Regions from separate parts of the Priestia sp. 10L35 genome, predicted to be linked through region 2. Evidence: riboswitches for the same ligand, from Rfam matches in the RefSeq annotation. Region 2 holds a riboswitch; the other holds the start of a gene.
What was found. Region 2 has a riboswitch for preQ1 ahead of queC (7-cyano-7-deazaguanine synthase QueC). Riboswitches for the same ligand answer to the same signal wherever they lie in the genome.
Positions count from the first base shown of each region.

Region 1 (6,726 bases), on a different contig from region 2:
CTTTTTTCGTTAAATCTCTCCATTGCCCAATAGGTAAGTTATTTAAATGGATATTCATAATACGAGTGCGCTGAAGGCGGTACACTTCATATCCGAGCACTTCACACATACGGCGAATTTGACGATTTAAACCCTGTGTTAAAATAATTTGAAACTCATACTTAGACAGCTGTGTCACTTCACAAGGAAGCGTTTTTGTGCCTAAAATTTTTACTCCCTCAGACATGTTTTTGATAAACTCTGGTGTAATTGGCTTATCTACTGCAACAATATATTCTTTTTCATGCTTGTTTTCTGCACGTAAAATTTCATTAATAATATCGCCGTCATTTGTAAGTAAAATTAAGCCGTCTGAATCCTTATCAAGTCGTCCAACGTGGTGAATACGCAAAGGGTGATTGACTAAATCAATGATGTTTCCCTTTACTTTTTTTTCACTCGTACTTGTAATGCCGACTGGTTTATTAAGCGCAATATATACATTATTTCGAGCAATCCGAAGCTGTTGTCCGCTTACTCGAATATCATCGCCAGGCTTAACTTGATCTCCGACTTTTGCAACCTTTCCATTAACGGTTACTCTTCCTTCACTAATTAACTTATCTGCCCCGCGTCTTGACGCCTTTCCAGATTCGCTAATAAATTTATTCAGTCTCAGGTGAATCACAACCTTACATTTAAAAATTTTAAAATTTGTCTCTTCTATTAGAAACAGACATATGCCAATTTCTATACCGTCCCTATCGTAACATGCTATACGCTTCTCGTCTTCTTTTAATTTCATTACTTAATCATATTTTTTTAACAGTAATAGAAGTATAGGTCCAAAATACTTTGTAACCTTATTCTTAACATTTCAATCAATGCTTACACCTGTGAAACTTGCATCAATCTTTACTTATATACAAGACCTAGACGTCTGGATTGACTGATCAGTATAGAGTTGCTACCATTATACTGACCGATCAACTAGTAATTATATCAGGGAGCTGTTTTCATGGAACCAACCAATTCAAAGGAAGAAATGCCGTTAACTTCACCTTTTGTTTTGGCTTGATATTTAATTTATTTCCTTCTGCTAACACCTTAAATTTATTATCAGAATAACCGTTTTTCATTTTTAAGGGATAGGATAAAAATACATTATTTTGTTTGATGGTCAAATCGCTCTTGTTTACTAATTCCATTTCATATGAAATTCCTTGCTTCATTTTTTGTTCTTTGATTACGTTAATACTTATCTTTTCTAGTTCTCTTAAAGGAACGTTGTCTTCTTCTTTTGAACACCCGACAAATAAGATGGCTAAAGCTAATAAAACAAGAATTCCTAACTTTCTATTCAAAAAACAATCCCCTCTCTAGTAACAAAGATTATTTTACAATTATAACTCAAAAAAGTTATTTAATGGAAAAATACAATTAAAAAAGCAAACCGTCATTGGTCTGCTTTTTTAATTGCTACGCATAGGTAATGTGTTGTTGTGCGAAAAACTTTTCGATAAGGAGTTTGCCAACTATATGTATATCGTAACAAAAGAAAAAAGAATGCGCTGTGAGATTTGTCACTCCTTCTTTCAAAATAATCTAACCGGATACTTCCTATTGCCTTACGCAAAAAGAGCAGACCGCAAACGCGACCTGCTCTTTTCACATGCTAGATATGGGTAATTTGTCCATGCGTGAAAAGCTCTTCAATAATAAGGGGTTTATCACTACACTTATAGAATAACAAAGAAAAAAAGATGGGGCTGTGAGATTTATCACAGCCCCATCTTTTTTATCCAACTAGCTTATTAAATTGTACACGTTTATTAATTGCAGCCATAATTGGTGCTCCAACAAGCATAACAATGAACTCACCAACAGCTGTTGTTAACCATGTAAAGAAAAATGGTAAATCAAATGCTAAGTGCAGTTCAAACGCAATAATAAACATCGTGAACGTAAATACAAGTGTATTAACAAGCATACGAGCCCACATATTTTTAATGTAGCGCATAGAAAAAATGGTAATGAGTAATGATAGCACGGATTGTCCTACCCCAAACACCAGATCATAAGCGACCATTGGTGAAAAAAACAAATTCGTCAGAAATACTCCTAGCACAATGCCGTACACGTACTTTTTATTAAACACAATTAAGTGATTGAACATTTCCGATATACGAAATTGGATATTGGTGAAGCCAAACGGCTGGATTAACATGCTGACAGCAATATACATAGCAGCTAAAAGACCGTTGACGCAAAGTGTTCTTATATTCATCTTACTATTCTCTCCTTAGTTTTTTAACGTGGGATGGTTACGAACCACGTAAACACTCAAAGAATCATACAGCAAGCTTAAGCTTTCGTCAATCTAGCTGTTTACAAACTACTGCTCCTTTCTATATCTTGCATATTGACTGCTCTTTTTTCTTACTTTCCTTTAGTATAAAATAGAAGACGTATCAGTATACATAGGTGACATCAAGTAGTTAAGCCTTTTGATTTGAAATACGAAAGGATTTGTAGCGATGTTAGATAATACAGATAAGCGCATACTAGAAGAACTATCAAAAAATGGACGTATGAAGATGAAAGAATTAGGAGAAAAAGTGCATTTAACCGGACAAGCCGCTTCTGCTAGAGTATTAAAGTTAGAAGATGAAGGCATTATCAAAGGCTATACAATTAACATTGATGAACGAAAACTCGGCTACATCATCCATGCATTTTTAAATATCTATACGCAGAGCATTCATCACCACCCCTACCTTACATTTTTAGAAAGTCAGCAGGAGCACGTTATCAACAACTTTAAAATCAGCGGCGATGGCTGCTACTTATTAGAATGCAAATTTCATTCAAATGAAGAACTAAATGATTTTTTGACAGAGCTAAATCAGCATGTGAATTACAAACTTTCAATCGTCATTAACAAATAAATTTTTTTGAAAAATTAAGGTATATTAATTTATGAAAATGGTAATCCTAATAACGTATTCCCCCTATTCCAATAAATTTGAAAATCCTTTGCATCGTCGCAAAGGATTCTTTTTTTATGTAGGAAACCGCCTTCTATTTTTTGAAAAGTTGAACATCTCTCATAGCGTTGACATAGCGGTCAGAGGTTTATATAATCGGTGACATCGAAGCATAGAAAAGCCGGATCAAGACCTATACACGTATCGTAATTCTTCGTCTTAGAAGTTGATCAGTTTTATAACTAGACAATTTCTAAGACGTTTTTTATTTTATCATTTGTGAAACACTAGTAAAAACAAGATTACACATGAAAATATCCTAATAATCAAGGAGGTTTGCATATTGAAAACAATCTATAAAGACATCATCTTAATTATTGTTGGAGCACTTTTAGTTGCTGCATCCATTGATTTTTTCGTCATTCCAAATAAATTAGGTGACGGAAGTACAGTTGGTATTGCTCTTGTTTTATATTATTTATTTCATATCCCTACAAGTATCAGCACATTTCTTGTAAATCTTATATTTATTGCCTTAGCCTATAAATTTCTAACCAAAAAAACGATTCTTTATACGATTCTAGGAGCCGTCATGACGTCCGTTTTCCTCGGTCTAGTCAGCTATATTCCTTTTCACGTTCACGACATGATTTTAGGAATTGTATTCGGGGCTTTACTAATGGGAACAGGACTTGCTCTCATTTTTATCGCAGATGGATCTACCGGTGGAACAACGCTTTTAGCTTATTTATTAAACTATACAAAAGGCTATAATATTTCTAAAAGCATGTTCTATATGGACAGCGTCATTATTTTAGCATCGGTTTTTGCTATTGGCGTCAACAACACACTCTATACTTTTATATTCGTCTATCTTTGTGCCAAAATCGTAGATGTCGTTATCGAAGGTTTCCACAACAAAAAAGCAATGACGATTATGTCCGATCAATACAAAGACATAGCACAAGTTATTACCAGTGAATTTGGAAATGCAGCCACCATCTTTTACGGATACGGCTACTACGCCAACAAAGATAAACGCATTATCTACGTTGTTATTAAAAAGAACGAGTTATTAAAAATTAAAAAGAAAATCCAGCAAATTGACCCGAATTCTTTTATTGTCATCCACGAAGTAAAAGAAGTTGTCGGCGGAAAATTTGGATTTATCGGCAATTCGCCTCATGAAACAAAAGCCGCTGCTAAATAAAAAAATCCACCTCTTGGTGGATTTTTTTATGAAAAAACCGTTAAGAAAAACGAAAAGATACCTGCTAAAAAGTAAACTGACCCTAACGCAATTGCTCCTGTAACGACCGTAAATACACTTAATCCGATAGCCACCTTCATTTTCATCCACATCCCTTTTTAGATTAGTAGTATAAGTATGTCCAAGAATAGAAGATTTATAACTATGCCATCCTATTTATTTCATATATCGATGCAACAATTGTCTATTCAATGTGTTCTAAAACCACCCCTGGCGACATAATGTATAGGAAGGATTTCATATACACATCTTTGTATCACACATATCATATGAAATTAGGTGAGATAAAATGGTGGCTGTCCACTTTTTTGAAAACAGAAAGCTTCTATTAAGCCAGCTGAGGGAAAACATTCCTTCTACGGGTGATGATTTAAAGATTAAAGGACGAAAAGGAACCGTCGTGCTTGTGAATGACATCGATGAAAAAAATGTTCACGTGGAAGTTGCTTTAGAAAAAGTAGTGAAAAAGAACTTAGCATTAGATAACGCTAAAAAGAAAAGGAGATAAGCGGCTTACGCTTATCTCCTTTTCTTTTTAATTTATATACGAATCGTCTGTATCTGTTGCTTCCGTTTCCAAAAAAAAGAGACTCCTAAAAAGGAATCTGCAGCAAAGAGCGATATCATCGCCTGAATATTAATACAAGCTATATTTTAACATATAAAAACATATTTTACAAAAATAAACTATTATTTTACGCATAATTATTTTTTATTCGAGGTTTTTCAACATTTGAAACCCATTTCTTATATAGAGCTTTATTTATTTTTCAGGCCAAATTTTTGCATCCGCCTCTAATAACCACTTATGCTCTTCTTCCATAATACGGTCTGTCCACGGATTATTGTCGAGATGGCGAATCATCCAGCAGAAGTACATCGCATAGCCAGGAGCCGTTGCTTGAGGATGATCCAATTCACCAGGAATTGTAATAAAACTATTATCAACTACACGGTACGCATCTTCTCCAACCATTGCGCAGCCAAATCCTTGTGGCTTGTCAAAACGATAGTAATACACTTCGGGCTGGTCATGATGATGAGGCGGATAACTCGACCATCTTCCTGGATAAGAAATAACTTCTCCAATAACAAGGTTAGAGTAAGGAGCGTTATTGTAGTCAAAAATTGTTCGGATTACACGCTGAGCAGTACCTTCCCATATTCCTTCACCAGCCACTGTGTTTTGACAATCTTCGGGCGTATATAATTTTGATGAAAACTCTTTTTCATTATCCGTTTTTTGAACTAGTACTTCACTATCGGCAAGTCCGGTAATTTTGACCTCCACATTTTTTGAAACGTGCAAACACCAAGGCTCTTCTTCAAATAGGGACTGGCGCTGAATTTCTTTCGAATGGCCTTCCCACTCTAGCTTTATCTTTCCTTCTAGTAAAAGAATAGCGGTTTCACTGCTGCTGTCTAGTAAAGTTTCCTCTTTTCCTTGGGCCATTTTATAAATCCCAATATCCATCAGCATATCTTTGTGCTGACCGGTCATTTCTGTAAGTACGTTGTATCCTTTATTTAATTCACCTAATTTACCTAACATGCTTGAATTCCTCCTTTATGTAGTAGCGCGATAAGAATTTACTAATTACTCATTTTTCTTCATAGACTCTCTAAATTCTTTTAAATATGTGACTATGAGGATTTTTTATTAACGGCAATATTCTTGATTGTGTTCAATTATTTGTAGATGCTGTGGCTTCCCTTCGTAACGGAGCCGTTGATTTCCGAACAATCAATTTTGGCTCAAGAAGCAAATGTTCTTTATGCATCGCTGGATATTTCATTTCTCTAACCAGCAAATCCACTACGTTTACAGCCATTTCTTTTGTCGGCTGTGCTACTGTCGTCAACATGGGCGTAATGGTAGTAGAAAGAACCGTATTATCAAAGCCAATCACTGATAAGTCTTGCGGTACATCAATTTTGAATTCTTTTGCAGCTTGGATAACTCCGATAGCCAGTAAATCGTTACAAGCAAAAATAGCCGTCACTTTCTCCTTCATTGAAAAAATTTGCTTAGCACTTTCATATCCTTTTTGAATACTTGCTTCGGTCGTAATAACGTGCTGAGGCGGCACGATGATTCCATTTTCTTGCATAACGTCTCGAAAAGCATCTAAACGGGCGTGATTGCTTTTTGCATTTTCTGTAATAATCGCAATTTTTTTATGATGCAAAGACAGCAAATAATCAGTCGCTAAATAGCTCCCTTTGTAGTCATCCACTGTCACTGTATTAACGGATATGTGAGGAATTTCTGAAGCAATAACGCTAATCGGTATATCTTGCTTAAGCATATTTTTTAAAAGATTAGCATTGCGAAAAGCAGAAGCTACAATTAAACCGTCGATTCTCTGACGTATTAACAGCGATAGATACTTTTTCTCTTTTTCCGCATCGTTATCGGTATTGCACATTACAACATGGAAACCTCGCTCATGACTTCGGTCTTCTATGCTTCTTGCCAAATCGGCAAAA
Region 1 is NZ_JBFTKA010000009.1:108,130-114,855, forward strand. It holds gene rluF (23S rRNA pseudouridine(2604) synthase RluF) at 1-658, opposite strand, end outside; gene AC1DEF_RS24630 (hypothetical protein) at 996-1,343, opposite strand; gene AC1DEF_RS24635 (QueT transporter family protein) at 1,778-2,266, opposite strand; PreQ1 riboswitch class I at 2,276-2,320, opposite strand; gene AC1DEF_RS24640 (Lrp/AsnC family transcriptional regulator) at 2,517-2,927, shown strand; gene AC1DEF_RS24645 (YitT family protein) at 3,310-4,176, shown strand; gene AC1DEF_RS24650 (hypothetical protein) at 4,526-4,744, shown strand; gene AC1DEF_RS24655 (5-deoxy-glucuronate isomerase) at 5,000-5,788, opposite strand; gene AC1DEF_RS24660 (LacI family DNA-binding transcriptional regulator) at 5,922-6,726, opposite strand, start outside.
Region 1: it holds a riboswitch for preQ1, as region 2 does, so the genes downstream of both, AC1DEF_RS24635 (QueT transporter family protein) here and queC (7-cyano-7-deazaguanine synthase QueC) in region 2, are expected to answer to the same signal.

Region 2 (6,726 bases):
TGCTTCCTTTTGCTTTGTTAATTAGTATTGCAGCTCAAAGGGAAGGTGTTCCGTTTCCTGCTATTATTGAAGCGTTTATTATGGAAATCACGTTTGAAATTTTGCGAGAAGCGGGAGTCCGATTGCCTCGAGCAGTAGGTTCAGCTATTTCGATTGTGGGAGCACTCGTTTTAGGAGAAGCCGCCGTACAAGCGGGATTAGTTTCACCTGCAATGGTTATCGTTGTATCCATCACCGCTATTAGTAACTTTGTGTCACCTGTGTATGATATGGCTATTGCAGTAAGGATGCTGCGCTTTATCTTAATGGTTTTAGCAGCTACTTTTGGCTTGTTCGGTATTATCCTTGGGCTAATTTTAATGATTTTACATTTATGCAGCTTAAGGTCATTTGGAGTCCCTTATATGACACCTATGGCTCCATTTGTGAAGCGTGATCAAAAGGATGTTCTGATTAGACGTTCGATTAAAAAAATGAAAACAAGGCCAAAGCTTATTAACGAGAAGAATATTTCACGTCAAAAGACGCAAAAAAACTAAACTGTGTAAAGGTGGCCGTTTACTATGAAAGCATTTCTAATGTTATGTATCTGTTCAGTGCTATTAAGCGGCTGCTGGAGCAGTCGAGAGTTGAATGAGCTAGCCATTACGGTTGCTGTTGGAATTGATAAAGCAGAAGATGGCATTATTGTAACAGTTCAGCTGATTAACCCTGGTGATATTCAGGCCAAAACCCCTACAAACGGGCCTTCTGTTACCACATTTTCTATTAAGGCTTCGTCTGTAATGGAGGGGTTAAGAAAAATAACGACAAAATCTCCGCGGAAAATTTATCTTTCTCATTTACGAATGCTAGTGCTTAGCGAAAGCATGGCGGAAGACGGTATTGCTGAAGTGCTTGATTTCTTTGCTCGGGATCATGAAGTGCGTACCGATTATTTTGTTGTTGTGGCTAAAAACACGAAAGCATCGAGCGTTTTGAACGTATTAACAACCATCGAAAAAATACCAGCTAACCATATGTTTGCTTCATTAGACGTGTCACAGCGTATTTGGGCACCTACTAGAGGAGTAAAGTTAAATGAACTGATCAGTAACTTAACCAGTGAAGGAAAGCAGGCGGTGTTATCAGGAGTGTTAGTGAAAGGCGACGTGAAAAAGGCAGGAGACATGTCTAGTATTTCTCGCACCAATCTTTCCACCCTGCTCAATTTCAAAGGATTAGGTGTCTTTCAAAATGATAAGCTTCTCGGCTGGTTCAATGAAGACGAAAGTAAAGGATATAACTATATTACAGGAAATGTAAAAAGTACGTTGATTGTTATTCCATGCGAAAAAAAAGAAAAACAGCATGATATCATCGGAGTAGAAATGCTTCGAACGAATGTCAAGGTGACAGCTACTATGAAAAATCATAAACCTCATATTCACGTTGATTTAAAAGGAGAAGCGAACGTGGCTGATGTAGAGTGTCAAGTGAATTTACAGGACCCAGCTGTAATCAATATGCTCGAACGAAAAACAGCAGCTGACGTAAAAGAAAAAATGAATGATGCAGTAGAAAAAGCTCAAAAAACCTATAAAAGCGATATCTTTGGTTTCGGCGAAGCGTTTTACAGACAAGATGTAAAGAGATGGTACAAAATGAAAAGAGACTGGAACAGAATTTACGCAGAGGATTTAACCGTCGATTTAGATGCAAAAGTTCAAATCCGTCGCTTAGGCACGTTAAATAACTCATATATGAAGCAAATGAAGCATTAAGGAGAAAGAAAATGGAGGGATTTATCGCCTTACTTGTACTGCTTGCTTATTTGACTAAAAAAATAATGATCAACTTCCGAAAGGAAAAGTATTATCGTGAGATAGTCGTCTACCTTTGTCTTATAGGTTTGGGTCTATTCTTTTGGGGAGCGATTACACTCCGTAAAGAAGTTCCTACGCCTCTGTACTTTTTAGAGGCACTAATTAAGCCTCTTACTAGAACCGTTCATCATTTGTTATTCACGTGAGCAAGCATGTAGGAGAGAAGGTGTGTATGATGCAAATAAAAGAATTTATTAGTCCGAAACAATTTCTTTTTCTAATTTATGTTTTTTGTATTGGAAGCGCCATCTTGGCAGTTCCCGCTACATTATTAGAGACGAATAGACAAAATGCGTGGTTTTGCGGTGTGCTTGCTATTGGCTTTGCGCTTTTAATCGTTGCGGTGCTTTTATGGCTGATTCAGCGTTACCCTCAGCAAACATTCATTCAAATAGCTAAAAAGGCGCTAGGTCCTTATGCAGGAACGTGTATTTCTCTTATTTACATTTTCTTTATGTTCATTCAGTCTACGTTTTCGCTTCGAGACATCAGTACATTCATGACGACTCAAATTGTCCCTGAAACGCTGCCTACGTGGATTCATGCTCTTGTTCTTTTAGCTGTTATATACGGAGGGTATCTAGGTATTGAAGTGGTAGCAAGAACCGCGGAAATCTTTTTGCCTTGGATTGTGATCCCCTTTTTATTGTTAATTGTTTTAAATATTCCTCAGATGAAAATTGATCGTCTTTATCCTTTTTTTGAATTCAGCATGGGTGATTTAGTATTAGGGACCACTTATTTTTTAGGAAACCCGTTTATGGAATTGGTTTTTATTCTGATGATTACGCCTCATATAAAAGATGGAAAAAAGGTAAAAAGAATGTTTGTTATCGGCACTGTCGCATCGGGCTTGACGATTACGATTGCAGTTGCGGCTTGTATATTAGCTCTTGGCGCGAATATTGCATCGATGCACAGCTATCCAGTTTATTTATTAGGAAAAATGATTTCGTTAGGTGCAACGATTCAGCATGTTGAAGTATTAGTAGCTATTATTTGGATGTTATCTATCTTTTTTAAAGTTGTTATTGTGTTCTATGCTATTCAGTTAAGTATCGTCCAATTGTGTAATTTACGGGTGCGCAATTTTTTAAGCTTTCCTTTAGGTCTAATTATTACAGGCGTGGCGTATTACATTATTCCCAACACAGCGTACTTCAATTATTTTGAAAAATATTACTGGCCGTTTTATTTATTTGTACTAAGCGTCTGTTTTCCGTTGTTATTTATTGCGCTTTCTTATATAAAGAAAAATAAGGCAGCTAAAGGCGATAGAAGTCAACAAACATAGCATTATTTATACGCATGTGGTATAATACGATGACAATTCAAGAAGAAACGCCGTACACGTTTGGATACGTACGGGAGAGGTTCGAAAACTCCCTCTATAAAAAACTAAGATCATCGTTGATGACAAAAGACACGGTTTTAGCGTGTCTTCTTTCACGTGCTTTTCTATCAACGCGTCTTTTTGACGTGTATGCTGGCGAGGACGTGTATCTTAGTTGCTTTTTAGGGAGATTGCTGGAAAAGAGCAGTCTCTTTTTTGTGTTATAAAATTAGTCACAAAGGGAACGAACGGTTCAATAAAGTTTCTTCTTCTTTTGATTTCAATCAAAAAGGAGACGAACAATAATGATGAAAAATGAAAAAGCTATTGTTGTATTTAGCGGAGGTCAAGATAGTACAACATGTCTATTTTGGGCTTTGAAAAACTTTAAAGAAGTAGAAACGGTTACTTTTCAATATGGTCAGCGCCATAGTCAAGAGATAGAGGTAGCAAAAGCTATCGCAGCTGATTTAGGTGTGAAGCATACCGTACTAGATATGTCACTTTTAAATCAATTAGCACCAAATGCCTTAACGCGAGATGATATTGAGATCGAGCAAAAAGAAGGAGAGTTGCCTACAACGTTTGTTGACGGCCGCAATCTGTTATTTTTATCATTTGCAGCCGTACTGGCTAAAAACAGCGGAGGCCGTCATATCGTAACAGGCGTTTGTGAAACTGATTTTTCAGGATATCCAGACTGTCGAGACGTATTTGTGAAATCGTTAAACGTCACGCTTAATTTATCAATGGACTTTGAATTTGTGATTCATACGCCGCTTATGTGGATTGATAAAGCAGAAACGTGGGCGTTAGCGGATGAGCTAGGGGCGCTTGAGTATGTGCGTGAAAAAACATTAACTTGCTACAACGGTATTGTTGCTGATGGATGCGGCGAATGTCCCGCATGTCAATTGCGAAAACGCGGGTTAGATCAATACATGCAAACGAAAGAAGGAGGAGAGAAATAATGCTGCAACAAATGTATCCTCAAGTATTTCATGACTATGAATATGAACTGAACAAAGATATGCAGTTTGCTGCGGCACATTTTGTTCCTCACACAGAAGCAGGGAAATGCCGTCAAGTCCATGGACATACGTATTTCGTAAATCTAACTGTTGCCGGAGATACATTAGACGAAGCGGGCTTTTTAGTAAACTTTGCGCTATTGAAAAAAATTGTTTCTGGTCAATTTGATCATACATTATTGAACGATCATTCTATCTTTAACGAAGAAAATCCAAATGATTTTCCTACAACTGAAGTTGTTGCCCGTAAAATTTATGAGTTGGTTCAAGAATATCTAGACACACTACCAAATAAGCCTTCTTGCGTACAAGTATTCGTGCGGGAAACGCCGACAAGTTACGTAGTTTACCGCCCAAAGAAGGTGAAAAAACGTGGCTAATACAATTCCAGTACTTGAAATATTCGGACCAACGATTCAAGGGGAAGGAATGGTTGTAGGACGTAAGACGATGTTTGTTCGTACCGCGGGCTGTGATTATTCCTGCAGCTGGTGTGATTCAGCTTTTACATGGGATGGATCTGCTAAAAACGATATTCGTCAGCTAACAGCAGAACAAATTTGGACGGAGCTAAAAGAAATTGGAGGAGAGTGCTTTGATCACGTCACCATTTCTGGAGGAAACCCTGCGCTTATCAAGGCGATTGGTTCACTTGTAGAGCTTTTGCACAGTCAAGGGGTAAAAGCAGCTCTTGAAACACAGGGGAGCCGTTATCAGGATTGGTTCCTAAAGATCGATGATTTAACGATTTCTCCTAAGCCTCCAAGTTCATTAATGAAAACAAATTTCTCCGTATTAGACGATATTATAGAGACATTAATAAAGGAAAAACGCATGGCGCACATAAGCATAAAAGTCGTTGTATTTAATGATGAGGACTTTGAGTATGCAGCGTCTGTTCATGAACGTTATCCTGAGGTTCCATTTTTTGTTCAAGTAGGAAACGAGGACTTAACGACAATCGATAATGCGTCGTTAACACAAGAATTGCTTAAAAAGTATGAGTGGTTAATCGATAAGGCAGTGGCAGCAAAAAACATGAACGATGTAAGAGTTCTGCCGCAGGTTCACGCCCTTGTTTGGGGAAATAAACGAGGCGTGTAAGCGCATAGCAAAAAATTTACAAAGAAAAATAAAAACAGATATATACAAAATAAAAAAACGCTGTTAGAATGACAATCGTAGAAAGAGAGGAAATGCAAATGAGCGGTCGAAAAGATGAAGAATTAGAAGGTGTATCACTCCTTGGAAATCAAGGAACAAACTATTTGTTTGAATATGCACCAGAGATTCTAGAAGCATTTGATAACAAACACCCAAATCGTGATTATTTTGTGAAATTCAACTGTCCGGAATTTACGAGCTTATGTCCAAAAACAGGTCAGCCGGATTTCGCAACCATTTATATTAGTTACATTCCAGATGAAAAAATGGTAGAAAGCAAGTCGTTAAAGCTTTATTTATTCAGCTTCCGTAACCATGGAGATTTCCATGAAGACTGTATGAACATTATTATGAATGACTTAATTAAACTGATGAATCCAAGATATATTGAAGTATGGGGAAAATTCACACCACGCGGCGGAATCTCAATTGATCCATATACAAACTATGGCCGTCCCGGTACGAAGTATGAAGAAATGGCTAATTATCGCCTGATGAATCATGATTTATACCCAGAAACAATTGATAATCGTTAATTCGAACAAACAGGTTGTGTATGCAACCTGTTTTCCATTGCAAAAACAACAGGTGAGAAGGTGAAAGAATGTCACAGAGATCAGCATTAGTATTAGGTGCAAGCGGACTTGTTGGTCAAGAACTTTTAAAAATGTTATTAAGCAACAGCTTATATAACCATGTGACAGTGTTTGTTCGAAAAAAGCTACCAATCGAACACACAAAGCTACGTCAGCTTGAAATTGATTTTTCAGAGCTTGATAAGCACGAAGAATGCTTTGCAGTTGATGATGTATATTGCTGTTTAGGCACGACAATGAAAAAAGCAAAAACAAAAGCGAAATTCATTAAAGTGGACTACGAATTTCCTTTAAAAGCGGCTAAATGTGCAGAAAAATATCGCTGCAAAAACTTTTTAACGATCACAGCAATTGGTGCTGATCTTCGTTCGCCATTCTTTTACAGTAAAGTAAAGGGGCAAGTAGAAGAAGATATCGCAAGTTTGTATATCCGTTCTACTCACTTTTTCCGCCCATCGTTATTATTAGGCAAGCGCCAAGAGTTTCGCCTATTTGAAAAGATTGGGGGATACACGTTAAAGTCGTGTTCATTTTGCCTTGTAGGAAAGTGGAGAAAGTATCGTCCAATTAAAGCGTATAACGTAGCCAAATCGATGATGAAAGCTGCTCTTGAAGATAAATGTGGGGTTCATGTACATGAAAGCCAAGACATTTATACAGGTGAATGCTATTATTCGTTTACCAACGGCAAGCGAGTATTATCAAAATAAAGAAAAGCCTCTTCATAAGAAGGGGCT
Region 2 is NZ_JBFTKA010000004.1:281,742-288,467, reverse strand. It holds gene AC1DEF_RS17085 (spore germination protein) at 1-539, shown strand, start outside; gene AC1DEF_RS17080 (Ger(x)C family spore germination protein) at 564-1,763, shown strand; gene AC1DEF_RS17075 (hypothetical protein) at 1,775-2,011, shown strand; gene AC1DEF_RS17070 (GerAB/ArcD/ProY family transporter) at 2,038-3,159, shown strand; PreQ1 riboswitch class I at 3,230-3,273, shown strand; gene queC (7-cyano-7-deazaguanine synthase QueC) at 3,504-4,169, shown strand; gene queD (6-carboxytetrahydropterin synthase QueD) at 4,169-4,609, shown strand; gene queE (7-carboxy-7-deazaguanine synthase QueE) at 4,602-5,333, shown strand; gene queF (preQ(1) synthase) at 5,432-5,929, shown strand; gene AC1DEF_RS17045 (NAD(P)H-binding protein) at 5,998-6,699, shown strand.